One region of the Bradyrhizobium sp. LM2.9 genome, then DNA from elsewhere that is predicted to be linked to it. Evidence: riboswitches for the same ligand, from Rfam matches in the RefSeq annotation. Region 1 holds a riboswitch; each other region holds the start of a gene.

Region 1 (5,813 bases):
TGCAGCGTCTGCTGAGGGCGCTTAGACGGAAGACGGCCGAGCAGTTGGTCGCGGAGGAGCCGCTCGGCGAGGCCACCACTGCTGCCCCATTGCCCGGGGCTGTGGACGGCTCGGGCTATGTAGGGCCCGACCCGCCCACAGCCCCTCTCGTCGAGCAAGCCGGAAAAGCCACTTGGCGCGGCCGATCAGCCGAGGTCGCATCGACCAGTGCAATGGCGCCGTCAGGGTAACATTCGCAGATGCGGCAATACGAGGGGTCAAAGTTGGGCTCTGACTCACTTTTGATGAAGTTCAAGCGCCGGCTCGCGTTGGTTTCACAAAGGAATCAACATGATGCAGCGGGCCCTACGTCCGTCGGCCCTGGTCCCTCGCGGGTTTGACGTGGAGAGCGCCGTCTGTGACGGCGCCGCGACCGTGATCACCGTCCGTCCCACGAGCGGGACGAGTCTCTGTCCTGGATGCGGAGCCAGTTCTGGGCGGATCCATAGCCGATATCAGCGACGCCTCACCGATCTGCCGCTGGCGGGGCGGTCGGTTCGCCTGGTCGTCGTGGCGCGCCGCTTCCGCTGCGTTACTGTTATGTGCGGTCGACGTATTTTCACCGAGCGTTTCGATAACGGCGCTCTGGCGCCGTGGGCGCGGCGAACGGCCCGGCTCGATCTGGTCGTCCATCACCTTGGGCTTGCCTTGGGTGGCCGCCCGGCGGCGAGTTTTGCCCGCCGACTTATGCTGCCCGTGAGCAACGATACGTTACTTCGGGTGGTTCGAAGGCGCGGGTGTCCGCCTTTTGCTGCGCCGAGCGTGATCGGTATCGACGACTGGGCCTGGCGGCGCAATCAGCGGTACGGAACAATCATCTGCGACCTCGAGCGGCGACGACCAGTCACTCTCTTACCCGACAGAGAGCCGGCCACTGCGCAAGCCTGGCTCGCGGGGCAACCACAGATCGCTGTGGTCGCGCGCGACCGCGGTGGCGGCTACGCCCTTGCTGCGACCAAGGCACTCCCGCAGGCCACCCAGGTCGCCGACCGTTGGCACCTCATGGAGAACGCCAGCCACGCCTTCCTCGATGCGGTTCGCAAATCTATGCGCCAGGTCCGCGTCGCAGTCGGCTCCGCCACCATAAATCCCGACTTGCTGACCGCCGCCGAGCGCATCCAGTATGAGGGCTATCTTCGGCGGGAGGACACCAACGCGGCAATCCTCAAACAGGCCGAGACGGGCGTCTCCATAAAGGAGATCGTACGGCTCACTGGGCATAGTCGGGGTCTCGTCCGCAGGGTACTGAGAGGTCAGCGATCCGATGTGTTCAGGGTGCGCGAGAGCTCGCTCGAGCACCACCTGCCATGGCTCGACGCCCAGTGGGCTGCTGGTCATTGTAACGGCGCCAACCTGTGGCGTTGCCTCAAGGCGCAGGGATTTAGGGGCTCGATGCGGGTCGTCACCGAATGGGCGACACGCCGTCGGCGTGCCGAAACGCCCGATGCTCGGAGCCTACAGCGCGTGCCGTCCGCGAGAACTATCGCCCGCCTGATGACCAACGGCCGCGATACGCTCTCAAAGTCAGAGACGGTGACCATTGCGGCGATCGAACAAGGCGTTCCTCTCCTGGTGGAAGCTCGAGAGGTCATCACCGCTTTCCATACGATGATCCGCAAGAAGGCTCACGTAGATCTTGACCCATGGCTGGAACGAGCATGCGCAAGCCTCGTCGCGTCTTTTGCCAACGGTGTCATCAAGGACAAGGCTGCCGTCAACGCCGCGATCACGACGTCTTGGTCCAACGGACAGACCGAGGGCCAGATCACCAAGCTCAAGCTGGTCAAGCGTCAGATGTACGGACGCGCCAAGCTCGACTTGCTTCAGGCCCGCCTGATCGGCGTGATATGACCACGACTGCACAAAAATTGCGTCAGAGCCAAAGTTGCAAGCCGATTGACACGCATTCGCGAAAACAACATAGGGTCATGCAGACACCCTCGGTTAAACCGATGGTGATTGCGTTAAGGCTGCTGAAAGCGACGGCGCCAAGTGGCTCATCGGGGGATTCGCTTGAAAAATTGATTTCGTGCGTCCAAGCCACTCGTACGCCGGCCAGGCCTCGCTTCTTCCCTGGGTACGCAAGATCCTGCTGTGGCGCTCTGTCAAACAATGCGCTCCCGGCCTTAATGTGCCGGGAGCATGGTTTTGAAGAGCTGGAGAGCCCCGAGTATCAGGCCACGGATCGGCTCAGCCGAGCTTTACTGTCATCTGTCGCAATGACGTCGGCAACCATCTCAGCTGTGATAGCGGATAATGTCCAGCCCAGATGACCATGCCCGGTGTTGTAGAAAATATTCGGCCGTTTGCCTCGGCCGACCCTCGGCATCATGCTAGGTGTCATAGGACGCAGGCCCGCCCATGGCACCACTTGTGCGGTAGACACATCCGGGAACGCTCGCTCTACCCAGCGCACCAGAGGCTTGATGCGGTCCCAGCGGATGTCGCGGTTCTCGCCATTGAACTCGGCGGTCCCTGCGACGCGGAAGCGATCTTCTCCCAACCGACTGGTCACGATCTTGGTGGCCTCGTCGAGCAGGCTGACACGGGGCGCAGCCTTTTGGCTCGGTTTGTCCCGCAGCTCTACGGTGATGGAGTACCCCTTGACGGGATAAATGTTTATCTTGTCCCCCAGCATTGAAGCAATGCGGCGGCTGCCGACCCCAGCGCAGACTACTGCCCTTTCAGCTTTAAGTTCCTCGCTCAGAGGACCTTGTTGCCAGCGTACGACCACACCGTCTTGATCGGCTCGCATATCGCAGATCTCCGCACCAAAGACAAAGCGCACACCCTTTCGTTCGCAAGCCGCAGCGAGACCACGCGTGAACTTGTGAATGTCGCCGGTTGAATCAGAGGGGGTAAAGAAGCCGCCGTAGTACTGGTCGCTCAGCGCTGGCTCTATGGCGAGCATTTCGGAAGGCGTCACGGAGCGGCGATCCAATCCGCCCTGCAGCAGCAACTGATTTACCCGAGAAGCCGCGTCGAAATCTGCCTTACTCGAATAAACGTGCAATATTCCTCGTCGCTCCAAGTCGAAGTCGATGCTCTCCCGGTCGGCAAGCTCAAACAAATGTTGCCGCGCGGCTATCGCGAGCTTCGTCGTCTCGATCGTATTGCGGCGGTAGTGACGGATCTGACCTACGAACTCGGCGAGCCAAGAATACTTGTGAAAACTGGGGCTGGGGTTCAGCAGCAATGGTGCATCCTTGCGCAGCATCCATTTCACGCCTTTTACGATCGTTGCGAGACAATTCCAGACTTCGGCATTGCTCGCCGACAATTGGCCGCCATTGGCAAACGAAGTGTCCATTGCGGGGTAACGTTGGCGATCAAAGACCGTGACCGAATAGCCGCGGCAGGCCAAGGCATAGGCAGTTGTAACTCCGGTGACACCGGATCCGATAATGATGATCGTGCTCATCGTATGCTCCAAGACAGGGATGAATGAACGGTGAAATGGCTTCCGCCACAACTCCGTCCCCAAATCTGTCCGTGCACCTGAGAGCTTTCTCCGCTATCCTTGATAGATAACGGTCCCCTTCGGTGGGTACCAACCGGCACCTCTCTCCAGATCGTCCTCGGTGTGCAGTCCTGGGCCTGAGAGTTTCCTTGGGGAGTTGCTCCGTCGGCGGCGATGGGCCTGTCGGCCCACCGCACTCTCCCGCACACCATCGTCAGACGTCACCACACTTTCAGACGTGCGGCCTACATGTCAAGAGAGCTCACGAACCACGCGACAATCACACCGCATCGGAGTCGCTGGGAGAACGCTCTTTCGCCACTAAGATCAGCCGGATGAAGCCGCTGATGCCGATTGTAGCCGCGCGGGATGTCGCCGCTTTTCGGCACAATAGCCCGCTGGTCGCAGCAATGCTGCAAGCTCATCCAAAAAAACGCACGACGAGAGCACAAAAGCCGGTCTAATGTCCGGGCAGCGACGATGACGTAGCGCCTCTCAAAGCCGCGCGTCTCATGCAATTTGGTGTCAAGAATTCGCTGTATCTGGGCTTACGATTATCCCGCCGGTCTCACGCGGCGTTGATGGTCCCAGCCAGAACGCCAGCGTTCAGGTAAAGCAGCAGTGAAGTGCCGCCGGGCCCGTCCGCAATTTGAGGACTCTCAGTCTTGCGATTCGAAATGACCTTGAACGCCGAGTTTGCGCTGCTCATCGCATCTGAATGCGTGAACACCGCTATCGAGTGCTCCTCCAAATGTGTCTGGATGATTCCCGGCACGCACCCTGATGATCCGTCCCCGGCCAAGTGTTCAGAACTCTCGTCGAGCTTGATCCCGAACTCGTCGTCCTGCCTGCGAGATCTGCAAACGTGATCCGGTCACTCCGTCCGACGGGTGGTTCTTAGGCCCTATGGAGACGACGATGCTGCTTCCGGTCAGTGGTGCATTTAATTTGCGATCAACGCACTATGAATTCGACCGCGTTATCAATTCGGCAGATAAGTGCAGTCCTTCCCGACTGACGCGGGTTCCGACCGCAGCTCCGTCGAAGGCTTCGGCCGACCACGAACGTCACCTTGTGCCCGGCGCCGTGTTGAAGCGCGCTCAGGCATGCCTAGGTGGGTCTCTCGAGGCTGCTGCTTTGTTACATACGCCCGACTTTCAGGAGTGCGCTGCTCTTGGAAGTCGGGAGCCGCGCTCGGGGGCGACTCCTGCGCTCTCAATCCCGAGTGAAATTCAAGGAGGCAGGCAGTGAGACGTGCCGTCTTCATCTTTTGCGTTGACCGCGAAAAAGATCCGGTGGCGGGTCACGTTCTGAACGCCATCATGACCGGATGCACCCTTGTTTCGACGGGGCTCGAGATTGATGGACATCCGGTGCTCGAGGTCCCGGGCCTGCGCGACACTATCGTTTCGATCGTACGCACTAACGAGGTCGTAAGTAACGACTATGCGCGCTACGCACCCCTCTTCAATGAGCGGTTCGGTGACGCCGAGGTCATCGGCATAGTGAATTGGCACGAGGGTGCCAATGCGCCAAACGCCATTTTCTCGGTTCAAACGACTGGCGACCTGGCTACGGGGACTTTCAGCAAAGTTGACCCCCGAATTACTCGGGGGCTTCTTCTTGCCATTGAGGCCGAGCGCGTAACCTCTGATCTTCTTAACTTTCGCACTTACTTAGAGGCGACCCACTGGTCAGGCGTCAAAGCCGGCTATGCTGGGACCTGTCTCGCGGACTTGAGGCCTTCTGCAATCGACATCGAGATCGGAAGCTCGCCAGACGATTGGGCAAATCCCCTTGCCGCCCGAGTGCTGGCGAGAGCTCTTCTGCATACGTTCGATCGGATGGATGAACCTGTGCGTTCCGTCCTCTGTGTCGGCGGCGTCCACTTTGAACCAAGCTTCACAACCGCGGTGTTGCAGTCATTCGACAACTTCCCGATAGCAGCTAGTCACGTCCTGCCCAATCATTGGCTGGTGTCTGGCGGCTATGATCACGAAAGTCGATTGATCAATCTAAGAGCTTGCGTGGATTCAATCGTGGGCGGCATTCAAGCCATCGTGTACCACGATAAGCTCAAAGCGCCCTGGAACTTGGCGTCCCAATGCTTTCGCACAAACAGCTACGCACGGCTTTGAAGGCCAAGGATGTTGCCGAATGATCACGCGGGAGCGCGAGTCGTCGAAGTCGGCGTGCCGCACAGCGAGATTGTTGAACTTGCCCGTTGGCGCCCGCGCGGTGCATTTTTAGGAGAAACACCATGAATGCTCTAGGTTCTGGTTCTATCAAAACGATTCCTTACGCTCCCTTCCTG
Region 2 (5,813 bases), on a different contig from region 1:
GAGCGTCTCCGGCAGCGCCTCGCGCGTGGTGGCATCGATCTCGGCGTAAGCAAGCGTGCCGCCGAAGGCGCGCCAGACCGCTTCCACCGTCGCAGGCGTGGTGGTCTCGTCGAGCGCGATACGCAAAGCGCCATCACCGATGCCGAGATTGATCTTCTCGGCGACCGCGCGAGCGACGATCTCGGCACGCTTCGCACCCGCATCGACGCAGAGCGTGTCGAAGAAGTTTTCGCTACTCGGCGCAAAGCCGAGCTTGCGCAGGCCGGCGGCAAGCACCGCCGTGCGGCGGTGCACGTTACGGGCGATCTGCGTCAAGCCTTCGGGGCCGTGATAGACCGCGTACATTGAGGCGATCACGGCGAGCAGCACCTGCGCGGTGCAGATGTTGGAGGTCGCCTTCTCGCGGCGGATGTGCTGCTCGCGGGTCTGGAGCGCGAGGCGATAGGCGGGCGCGCCGCGGGAGTCGACGGAGAGGCCGACGATGCGGCCGGGCAGCGAGCGCTTCAGCGCATCGCGCACCGCCATATAGGCCGCGTGCGGCCCGCCATAACCCATCGGCACGCCAAAACGCTGCGCCGAGCCGATCGCGATGTCGGCGCCGAGTTCGCCCGGCGAGGCGAGCAGGGTCAATGCCAGCAGATCGGCAGCAACGATCGCGAGTGCGCCCTTCGCCTTCAGTGCTGCGATCGCGGGCCTGAGGTCGCGCACAGCGCCCGACGTTCCAGGATATTGCAGCAGCGCACCAAGCACGTCGGTCTTGTCGAGATCGGTGAAGGGATCGCCGACGACCAGGGTCCAGCCCAAGGGCTCTGCGCGGGTGCGCATCACCGCGAGCGTCTGCGGATGCACGTCCTTGTCGACGAAGAAGGCCTTTGCTTCGACCCGCGAGTGCCGCTCCGCGAGCGCCATCGCCTCGGCGGCAGCCGTCGCCTCGTCGAGCAGCGAGGCGTTGGCGACATCGAGCCCGGTGAGATCGCAGATCATGGTCTGGAAGTTGAGCAGCGCCTCAAGCCGGCCCTGGCTGATCTCCGGCTGATAGGGCGTGTAAGCCGTGTACCAGGCCGGGTTCTCCAGAATGTTGCGCTGGATCACCGCAGGCAGAATCGTGCCGGAATAGCCTTGGCCGATCAGCGAGGCGAAGACCTGGTTCTGGGCGGCGAGCTCGCCCATATGCGCGATCGCCTCGGTCTCGCTCAAGGGCTTGCCGAGATCGAGCGGGGCCGCCTGCCGGATCGAGGCCGGCAACGTCTCCGCCATCAGCGCATCGACGCTTTTCGCGCCGACGGCCTCGAGCATTGCAGTGACGTCGCGTGCCGAGGGGCCGATGTGGCGGCGAACGAAAGCGGCGGTATCGTCGTTGGATTTGCGGTGCGCGGTCATCGCTTGCTCCATCGTCTTTAAGCCGTGTGGGCCTTGTAGGCGGCGTCATCCATGAGGCCGCCTAGCTCGCTCTTGTCGGCAATCTTGATCTTGAAGAACCACGCCTTGCCTTGCGCATCCGAATTCACCAGCGCCGGCTCGGCGGCGAGGGCGTCGTTGATTTCGGTGACCTCGCCCGTAACAGGCGCGTAGATGTCCGAGGCGGCCTTCACGGATTCCACGACGGCTGCGGCTTCCGTCTTCTTCAGGGCGCGGCCGAGCTTGGGCAGTTCGACGAACACGACGTCGCCGAGCTGGGACTGCGCGTAGTCGGTGATGCCGACGGTGGCGACATCGCCGTCGATGGCGAGCCATTCGTGGTCGGAGGTGTACAGCGTCGTGGTCATTTTCTTGTCCTCAGCGTTTGTAGGTGTTTTTCACGAAGGGCATGGTGGCGATTTGCACGGCCAGGCGTTGGCCGCGCACCTCGGCGAAGAGTTTTGTGTCGATCGCGCTCGATGCGGTGGGCACATAGCCCATCGCGACCGGCGCATTCAGGCTCGGGCCGAAGCCGCCCGACGTAACCTTTCCGATCGGTTCGCTGGATGTCGTGTCCGCAAACAGCAGCGCGCCCTCGCGCACCGGCGCGCGGCCCTCGGTGCGCAGGCCGACACGTCGGCGGGATGCGCCGTGGTCGAAATGGGCCAGAATCTTCTCCGCGCCGGGAAAGCCGCCGGCGCGCGCGCCGCCGGTGCGGCGGCTCTTCTGCACCGACCATTCCAGTGCGGCCTCGACCGGCGTGGTCCCGGTATCGATATCGTGGCCGTAAAGACAAAGACCGCCCTCGAGCCTCAGGCTGTCGCGTGCGCCGAGCCCGATCGGCAGCACGTCGGGATTGTCCAGCAGTGTCTTGGCGAGGCGCTCGGCGTCGCCAGCAGGAACGGAAATCTCGAAACCGTCCTCGCCAGTGTAGCCGGAGCGCGAGACGAAGCAGTCGATGCCGGCGACCTTGCGCGGGCCGGAATCCATGAACTTCATGGACGGAGCCTCTGCACATAATTTCGCCAGCGCCGATTCCGCGTTCGGGCCCTGCAACGCGATCAGCGCGCGGTCGGCAAGCGAATCGATGATGCAGTCGTCCGACAGCTTCGCGCGCAGATGCGCCTCGTCCCCGGACTTGCAGGCGGCGTTGACGACCAGGAACAGATGGTCGCCGAAATTGGCGACCATCAGATCGTCCAGAATTCCACCCCTCGGCATTGGTGAACTGGGCGTAGCGCTGCCGCCCCGGCGCAATAGCCACGATGTCCTGCGGCACCAGCCGCTCCAGCGCGCGCGCGGCGTCCTCGACCTTGCCCGACTTCGGCCGGAGCGCGATCTGGCCCATGTGGGAGACGTCGAACAGGCCGGCGGACGAGCGGGTATGGAGGTGTTCCTTCAGCACGCCCGCGGGATATTGCACCGGCATGTCATAGCCCGCGAACGGCACCATCTTGCCGCCGAGGGAGACATGAAGCCCGTGAAGGGGCGTATGTCTGAGGGAGTCTTGGTCGTCGCGCGCAAGCATCACAGGGGCCCTCGGCGGTTCCCCGGGGATGATTCCCCGGAAGCAACCAGTCGAAGCCCCATCTGTCGCTGTGCCTGAGAGTATTATCCCGTCGGCGGACGCTGTCCGGACCAACCCTTTCTTTTAAAAGGTCTAGGTCCGTCGGCGCCTCTTTCCAGATGCTGTCAAAGCCACGCGGTCCTTTTTGCCTGAGAGTTTCCGGGGCGGTTGCTCCTTCGGCGCCGGCTACCCAAAGCCGGTCTCTCCCGACGTGGCCGTACGATACAGATGGGTAGAGACCACAAGCTGGCCAAGCCTGTCAACGCGGCATCAGCGGCTTTCCAACGGGATTGCGCGCCTGCGGCAACCCACTGATCCGGTTGCACAGTTTCTGGACAGCGAAGCTGGCCTTGTCTAAAAGCGCTTTGGCCCGCAGATATCAGCCCAAACTCGCGGTTTGGATGGCGTATGGCGGGTCCAAGCACACCCGATTGGATGAACATGAGCGGCGTCAACGAGATCAGGTCGACCTTTCTGAACTTCTTTGCCGAGAACGGCCACGAGATCGTGTCGTCCTCGCCGTTGGTGCCGCGCAACGACCCGACGTTGATGTTCACCAATGCCGGCATGGTGCAGTTCAAGAACGTCTTCACCGGCGTCGAGAAGCGGCCCTATCAGCGCGCCACCACCTCGCAGAAATGCGTGCGCGCCGGCGGCAAGCACAACGACCTCGACAATGTCGGCTACACCGCGCGCCATCTCACCTTCTTCGAGATGCTCGGCAATTTCTCGTTCGGCGACTATTTCAAGGAGCGCGCGATCGAGCTTGCCTGGACGCTGATCACGAAGGAATTCGGGCTGAAGAAGGACAAGCTGCTCGTCACGGTCTACCACACCGACGACGAGGCGGCGGGCCTCTGGAAGAAGATTGCGGGCTTCTCGGATGACCGCATCATTCGCATCCCGACCTCGGACAATTTCTGGGCGATGGGCGACACCGGCCCGTGCGGTCCGTGCTCGGAGATCTTCATCGATCGCGGCGAGCACATCTGGGGCGGCCCTCCGGGCTCACCGGAAGAGGACGGCGACCGCTTCCTCGAGTTCTGGAACCTGGTGTTCATGCAGTACGAGCAGGTGACGAAGGAGGAGCGCGTGGCGCTGCCGCGTCCCTCGATCGACACCGGCATGGGCCTGGAGCGCATGGCCAGCATCATGCAGGGCGTCGACAGCATCTTCGAGACCGATCTGTTCCGTCATCTGATCGACGCGACCGCGTCCGCTCTTGGAAGCGGACCGGACGAGAAGACCGTCGCCTCGTTCCGCGTCATCGCCGACCATCTGCGTTCGTCGGCCTTCCTCGTCGCCGATGGCGTGCTGCCCTCGAACGAGGGCCGCGGCTATGTGCTGCGCCGGATCATGCGCCGCGCGATGCGCCATGCGCAACTGCTCGGCGCGAAAGATCCGCTGATGCATCGCCTGGTCTGGGCGCTGGTGCGCGAGATGGGCCAGGCCTATCCCGATTTGATGCGCGCGGAAAACCTGATCGAGGAAACGCTGCGGTTGGAAGAGACCCGTTTCCGCAAGACGCTGACGCGCGGCCTCGCCATCCTCGACGAGAAGAGTGCGTCCTTGAAGAAGGGCGACATGTTCGACGGCGACGTCGCCTTCACGTTGTACGACACCTACGGTTTTCCGCTCGATCTGACGCAGGACGCGCTGAAGTCGCGCGGCATCAGCGTCGACCAGGCTTCCTTCGCCGATGCGATGGAACGTCAGCGCGTGAAGGCGCGCGCGTCCTGGTCGGGTTCGGGTGAGGCGGCCTCAGAGGCGATCTGGTTCCCGCTGCGCGAGAAGCTCGGCGCGACTGAATTTTTGGGCTACGAGACCGAGATCGCTGAGGGCGTCATCTCGGCTCTGATCAAGGATGGCAAGGAAACCGACAGCCTCAAGGCCGGCGACAGCGGTGCGCTGCTGCTGAACCAGACGCCGTTCTATGCGGAGTCCGGCGGCCAGGTCGGCGACACCGGCGTGCTGGTCGGCGAGGGCGGCATCAAATTCCGCGTCACCGAGACGCAGAAGAAGCTCGGCGATCTCTTCGTTCATGTCGGCACCTTGGAGAGCGGCGAGCTGAAGCCCGGCACCGCGCTCCAGCTCGAGGTCGATCACAGCAGGCGCTCGTCGATCCGCGCGCATCATTCGGCCACGCATCTCATTCACGAGGCGCTGCGTCAGGTGCTCGGCGATCACATCGCCCAGCGCGGCTCGATGGTTGCGCCTGACCGCCTGCGCTTCGATTTCGTGCATCCGAAGCCGATCACCGCGGAAGAACTCGCGCGCGTCGAGGACATCGCCAACGACGTGGTGCTGGAGAACGACGAGGTCTCGACCCGCGTCATGGGCGTGGACGAGGCCCGCGAGGCCGGCGCGCGTGCGCTGTTCGGCGAGAAATACGGCGACGAGGTTCGCGTCGTCTCGATGGGCCGGACCGCGCGTGAGCGCGGCACCAACGCGCTCGGCTGGTCGGTCGAGCTCTGCGGCGGCACCCATGTCAGGCGCACCGGCGACATCGGCCTGATCACGCTGACGGGCGAGAGCGCGGTCGCCTCCGGCGTGCGCCGCATCGAAGCGCTGACCGGCAACTACGCGCGCAAGCATGCCAACGACACCATGGCGCTGGCGAAAACCGCGGCCAACGAGCTGCGCACCCTCGATCGACGACGTGCCGGCGCGCATCAGTGCATTGATGGACGAGCGCAAGAAGCTCGAGCGCGAGCTCTCCGACGCCCGCAAGAAGCTGGCGATGGGCGGCGGTGCCGGCGACGGCGGAAATTCCAACGTCGTGGAAATCGGTGACGTCAAGTTTTACAAACTTCACGTGACGGGATTGCCGAGCGACGAACTCAAGTCC
Region 3 (5,813 bases), on a different contig from region 1:
CGTCAGCGAGGTGCTGGACGTGATCCCGGCGATCCTGCGGGTGCTGCGCACGATCCGTCCCAAATACGCCTGCCGCGGCTGCACCGACGGCGTGGTGCAGGCGAAGGTGCTGCCGCGACTGATCGAGAGCGGCATGGCCTCAACGGCGCTGGTGACCCACGTGGTGGTGTCGAAGTTTGCTTGGTATCTGCCGCTGTATCGGCAGGTGCAGATTCTGGCCGGTCAGGGCCTTCATCTCGACCGCGCGACGCTGGCCGGCTGGGTGAAGCGTGCGGCCTGGTGGCTCAAGAGCCTCTATGAGCTCCAGCTGCGCACGATCCAGGCCTCGCCGCGCGTGTTCTGCGACGAGACGCCGATGCCGGTGCTCGATCCCGGACAACATCGCCCCCGCATCTGCCAGTTCTGGGCGCATGCCATGGATGACCGCCCGTGGGGCGGCCCCGCGCCGCCGGCGGTCGCCTACGTGTTCGCCGGCGGCCGCGGCACCGAGGAGATCGCCGGACAATTGACCGGCTTTTCCGGCATTCTCCAGGTGGATGGTTATGCCGCCTACAAGGCGCTCGCCCGCGGTCATGGCAGCGCGATCCAGCTCGCTTTCTGCCTCGCCCATGCCCGGCGCAAATTTGTCGAGGTCTACAAGACGACCCAGTCGCCATTCGCTCGCGAGGTGATCGAACGGTTGCAGGCGGTCTATGCCATCGAGGCCGAGATCCGCGGCAGCAGTGCCGAGCAGCGGCTTGCCGCCCGCCGCACCAGGACCGCACCACTGATGGCGGCGCTCAAGGCGCGGCTGACGGCAACGGTCGGCCAGCTCTTCTCCCAGTCGAAGCTGGCCGAGGCCATCAACTACGCGCTCAATCACTGGGACGGACTGACGCTGTTTCTTCGCGACGGCCGCGTCGAGGTCGATCCCAACACGGTCGAGCGTTCCATGCGCCCGATTGCAATGGGAAGACGCAACTCATTGTTCAGCGGCAGCGAAGGCGGCGCCGAGAGCTGGGCGATCCTGTCGTCGATCGTGAACACAGCAAAGCTTCATGAGCTCGATCTGCAGGCCTACTTGTCCGACGTGCTGGAGCGCATCGTGTCTGGGCGAACCAAGAGCCATCAGCTGCACGAGCTGCTCGCCTGGAACTGGAAGGCGGCCCGCGAGCGCATCGCACAAGCCGCCGCATGAGCCCGCGTCGCCATTCAGCATCGTCGTCGATGGCCGCAGCCGCGATGCCGCTTGCGGAGCTCGAGCGGTGGCTCCAGGTTCGTGTCGATCGGCACCCTGCCGCCACCAGTCTCCCCATGCTCGATGGCTACGTCGCCGCGATCGTGGCCGGACCGGTGTCGATCAGCCCGCTCGACTGGATCTGCCCGCTGCTCGCCATCGATGCCGATGCTTTCAACCACGGCGGCACTCCGGAGTTCGCAGCGATCTCCGCCGTCGCGCTGCGCCACAACGAGATCAGCCAGATCCTTTCGACCACGCCTAGCCAGTTCGAGCCGATGCACCGGCGCAAAGCCAATGGCGACGTCGATCCGCGACCCTGGTGCCAGGGATTCTATGCCGCAACGCGGCTCAGGCCGTCGGCGTGGGCGCCGTTGCTGGACGCCAGCAACGTCAATCATGGCCTGCTTCTGCCCATCCTGCTGCACTGTCGCGACGATCAGGGCCGGCCGTTGCTCGGACCGGCACGAAGCGGGCGCGAGACCAGGGATTTTCTGCGCAACGCCCACGCCGATCTTCCAGCGGCCGTCGAGGCCATGCGCCAATACTGGATGCCGATCCGCTACGCTCGCGCCCGCTGATCACCGCAGACGTGGGAGCTCATACCGGTTACGCTCGACCGAGCTTTACTGTCGTCTGTCGCAATGACGTCGGCAACCATCTCAGCTGTGATAGCGGATAATGTCCAGCCCAGATGACCGTGCCCGGTGTTGTAGAAAATATTCGGCCGTTTGCCTCGGCCGACCCTCGGCATCATGCTAGGTGTCATAGAACGCAGGCCCGCCCATGGCACCACTTGTGCGGTAGACACATTCGGGAGCGCTCGCTCTACCCAGCGTACCAAAGGCTTGATGCGGTCCCAGCGGATGTCGCGGTTCTCGCCATTGAACTCGGCGGTCCCTGCGACGCGGAAGCGATCTTCTCCCAACCGGCTGGTCACGATCTTGGTGGCCTCGTCGAGCAGGCTGACACGGGGCGCAGCCTTTTGGCTCGTTTTGTCCCGCAGCTCTACCGTGATGGAGTACCCCTTGACGGGATAAATGTTTACCTTGTCCCCCAGCATTGAAGCAATGCGGCGGCTGCCGACCCCAGCGCAGACCACTGCCCTTTCAGCTTTAAGTTCCTCCCTCAGAGGACCTTGTTGCCAGCGTACGACCACACCGTCTTGATCGGCTCGCATGTCGCAGATCTCCGCACCAAAGATAAAGCGCACACCCTTTCGTTCGCAAGCCGCAGCGAGACCACGCGTGGAACTTGTGAATGTCGCCGGTTGAATCAGAGGGGGTAAAGAAACCGCCGTAGTACTGAGCGCTGGCTCTATGGCGAGCATTTCGGAAGGCGTCACGGGGCGGCGATCCAATCCGCCCTGCAGCAGCAACTGATTTACCCGAGAAGCCGCGTCGAAATCTGCCTTACTCGAATATACGTGCAATATTCCTCGTCGCTCCAAGTCGAAGTCGATGCTCTCCCGGTCGGCAAGCTCAAACAAATATTGCCGCGCGGCGATCGCGAGCTTCGTCGTCTCGATCGTATTGCGGCGGTAGTGACGGATCTGACCTACGAACTCGGCGAGCCAAGAATACTTGTGAAAACTGGGGCTTGGGGTTCAGCAGCAATGGTGCGTTCTTGCGCAGCATCCATTTCACGCCTTTTACGATCGTTGCGAGACTATTCCAGACTTCGGCATTGCTTGCCGACAATTGGCCGCCATTTGCAAACGAAGTGTCCATTGCGGGATAACGTTGGCGATCAAAGATCGTGACCGAATAGCCGCGGCAGGCCAAGGCATAGGCAGTTGTAACTTCGGTGACACCAGATCCGATACTGATGATCGTGCTCATCGTATGCTCCAAGACAGGGATGAATGAACGGTGAAACGGCTTCCGCCACAACTCCGTCCCCAAATCTGTCCGTGCACCTGAAGCTTTCTCCGCTATCCTGATAGACAACGGTCCCCTTCGGTGGGTACCAACCGGCACCTCTCTCCAGATCGTCCTCGGTGTGCAGTCCTGGGCCTGAGAGTTTCCTTGGGGAGTTGCTCCGTCGGCGGCGATGGGCCTGTCGGCCCACCGCACTCTCCCGCACACCATCGTCAGGCGTCACGACACTTTCAGACGTGCGGCCTACACGTCAAGAGAGCTCACGAACCACGCGACAATCACACCGCATCGGAGTCGCTGGGAGAACGCTCTTTCGCCACTAAGATCAGCCGGATGAAGCCGCTGATGCCGATTGTAGCCGCGCGGGATGTCGCCGCTTTTCAGCACAATAGCCCGCTAGTCGCAGCAATGCTGCAAGCTCATCCAAAAAAACGCACGACGAGAGCACAAAAGCCGGTCTAATGTCCGGGCAGCGACGATGACGTAGCGCCTCTCAAAGCCGCGCGTCTCATGCAATTTGGTGTCAAGAATTCGCTGTATCTGGGCTTACGATTATCCCGCCGGTCTCACGCGGCGTTGATGGTCCCAGCCAGAACGCCAGCATTCAGGTAAAGCAGCAGTGAAGTGCCGCCGGGCCCGTCCGCAATTTGAGGACTCTCAGTCTTGCGTTCGAAATGACCTTGAAGGCCGATTGTGCGCTGCTCATCGCATCTGAATGCGTGAACACCGCTATCAGTGCTCCTCGAAATGTGTCTGGATGATTCCCGGCACGCACCCTGATGATCCATCCCCGGCCAACTGGTCAGCGTCGAGCTTGATGCCGAACTCGTCGCCCTGGCTGCGAGGTCTGCAAACGTGATCCGGTCACTCCGTCCGACGGGTGGTTCTTAGGCCCTATGGAGACGATGATGCTGCTTCCGGTCAGCGGTGCATTTGATTTGCGATCAGCGCACTATGAATTCGACCCTTGTCATCGCTTCGGCAGATAAGTGCAGTCCTTCCCGGCTGACGCGGGTTCCGACCGCAGCTCCGTCGAAGGCTTCGGCCGACCACGAACGTCACCTTGTGCCCGGCGCCGTGTTGAAGCGCGCTGAGGCACGCCTTGGTGGGTCTCTTGAGGCCGGGCGCCCGACTTTCTTCAGTGCGCTGCTCTTGGAACTCGGGAGCCGCGCTCGGGGCCGACTCGTACGCTCTCAATCCCGAGTGAAATTGAAGGAGGGAGGCAGTGAGACGTGCCGTCTTTATCTTTTGCGTTGACCGCGAAAAAGATCCGGTGGCGGGTCACGTTCTGAACGCCATCATGACCGGATCCACCGTTGTTTCGACGGGGCTCGGGATTGATGGACATCCGGTGCTCGAGGTCCCGCGCCTGCGCGACACTATCGTTTCGATCGTACGCACTAACGAGGTCGTAAGTAACGATTATGCCCGCTACGCACCACTCTTCAATGAGCGGTTCGGTGACGCCGATGTCATCGGCATAGTGAATTGGCACGAGGGTGCCAATGCGCCAAACGCCATTTTCTCGGTTCAAACGACTGGCGACCTGGCTACGGGGACTTTCAGCAAAGTTGACCCCCGAATTACTCGAGGGCTGCTTCTTGCCATTGAGGCCGAGCGCGTAACCTCTGATATTCATAACTTTCGCACCTACTTAGAGGCGACTCACTGGTCAGGCGTCAAAGCCGGTTATGCTGGGACCTGTCTCGCGGACTTGAGGCCCTTCTGCAATGGACATCGAGATCGGAAGCCCGCCAGACGATTGGGCAAATCTCCTTGCCGCCCGAGTGCTGGCGAGAGCTCTTCTGCATACGTCCGATCGGATGGATGAACCTGTGCGTGCCGTCCTCTGTGTCGGCGGCGTCCACTTTGAACCAAGCTTCACAACCGCGGTGTTGCAGTCATTCGACAACCTCCCGATAGCAGCTAGTCACGTCCTGCCCAATCATTGGCTGGTGTCTGGCGGCTATGATCACGAAAGTCGATTGATCAATCTAAGAGCGTGCGTGGATTCATTCAATCGTGGGCGGAATTCAAGCCATCGTGTACCACGATAAGCTCAAAGCGCCCTACAAGGCCGATGCGCGCTTGCTTGCCGAGGAACTTGGCGTCCCAATGCTTTCGCATAAACAGCGACGCACGGCTTTGAAGGCCAAGGATCTTGCCGAATGATCACGCGGGGGCGCGAGTCGTCGAAGTCGGCGTGCTGCACAGCGAGCTTGTTGAACTTGCCCGTTGGCGCCCGCGCGGTGCATTTTTAGGAGAAACGCCATGAATGCTCTCTAGGTTCTGGTTCCATCAGAACGATTCCTTACGCTCCCTTTCCGCGGGCCGAATACGAAGATCGGGTCGAACAAGCCCGGCGTTCGATGAGAGAACATGCCATTGACGCGCTTCTGGTAACCTCCGAACACAATTTACGATATTTTGTCGGCGAGCCTAGCACGACGCCGCAGCAGACAACTCGGCCCCGCTTTCTTCTTATTCTCTCGTCCGATGAGGCTGTTGCAGTCGTTCCAGAGGGAATCGATCAGTTTTATAAGGAGACGACCTGGGTAAAACGGCTTCTGGTCGTGTCCCCGGTGGTGGTGTAGCTCGGTAGAGCAAAGCCGCCCGGACGCGCGCCCCCAATTGCGCCGTAGCGGGCGGGCGGCTTTGCGGTGGTCACCGGCAGTTCTCCGGCAGGATCGGGTTGCGACACGCCAACGCAACCGAGG

Evidence for each region. Region 1 has a riboswitch for glycine ahead of ACVWW3_RS00155 (D-amino acid dehydrogenase). Riboswitches for the same ligand answer to the same signal wherever they lie in the genome.
Region 2: another riboswitch for glycine. It lies ahead of gcvT (glycine cleavage system aminomethyltransferase GcvT); the one in region 1 lies ahead of ACVWW3_RS00155 (D-amino acid dehydrogenase).
Region 3: another riboswitch for glycine. It lies ahead of ACVWW3_RS37040 (FAD-dependent oxidoreductase); the one in region 1 lies ahead of ACVWW3_RS00155 (D-amino acid dehydrogenase).

Annotation. Positions count from the first base shown of each region.
Region 1 covers NZ_JBSRYJ010000001.1:31,020-36,832, forward strand. The annotation lists gene ACVWW3_RS00145 (transposase) at 1-230, shown strand, start outside; gene ACVWW3_RS00150 (ISL3 family transposase) at 334-1,890, shown strand; gene ACVWW3_RS00155 (D-amino acid dehydrogenase) at 2,213-3,460, opposite strand; glycine riboswitch at 3,524-3,612, opposite strand; glycine riboswitch at 3,616-3,713, opposite strand; gene ACVWW3_RS00160 (hypothetical protein) at 4,068-4,274, opposite strand; gene ACVWW3_RS00165 (D-aminoacyl-tRNA deacylase) at 4,747-5,637, shown strand; gene ACVWW3_RS00170 (M24 family metallopeptidase) at 5,760-5,813, shown strand, end outside.
Region 2 covers NZ_JBSRYJ010000002.1:3,074,396-3,080,208, reverse strand. The annotation lists gene gcvP (aminomethyl-transferring glycine dehydrogenase) at 1-1,380, opposite strand, end outside; gene gcvH (glycine cleavage system protein GcvH) at 1,398-1,766, opposite strand; partial or broken gene gcvT (glycine cleavage system aminomethyltransferase GcvT) at 1,777-2,926, opposite strand; glycine riboswitch at 3,093-3,184, opposite strand; partial or broken gene alaS (alanine--tRNA ligase) at 3,407-5,813, shown strand, end outside.
Region 3 covers NZ_JBSRYJ010000002.1:7,281,615-7,287,427, forward strand. The annotation lists partial or broken gene tnpC (IS66 family transposase) at 1-1,177, shown strand, start outside; gene ACVWW3_RS37030 (UPF0149 family protein) at 1,174-1,797, shown strand; gene ACVWW3_RS37035 (FAD-dependent oxidoreductase) at 1,779-2,705, opposite strand; gene ACVWW3_RS37040 (FAD-dependent oxidoreductase) at 2,698-3,057, opposite strand; glycine riboswitch at 3,211-3,308, opposite strand; gene ACVWW3_RS37045 (hypothetical protein) at 4,322-4,927, shown strand; gene ACVWW3_RS37050 (D-aminoacyl-tRNA deacylase) at 4,827-5,153, shown strand; gene ACVWW3_RS37055 (hypothetical protein) at 5,119-5,268, shown strand; gene ACVWW3_RS37060 (aminopeptidase P family N-terminal domain-containing protein) at 5,403-5,690, shown strand.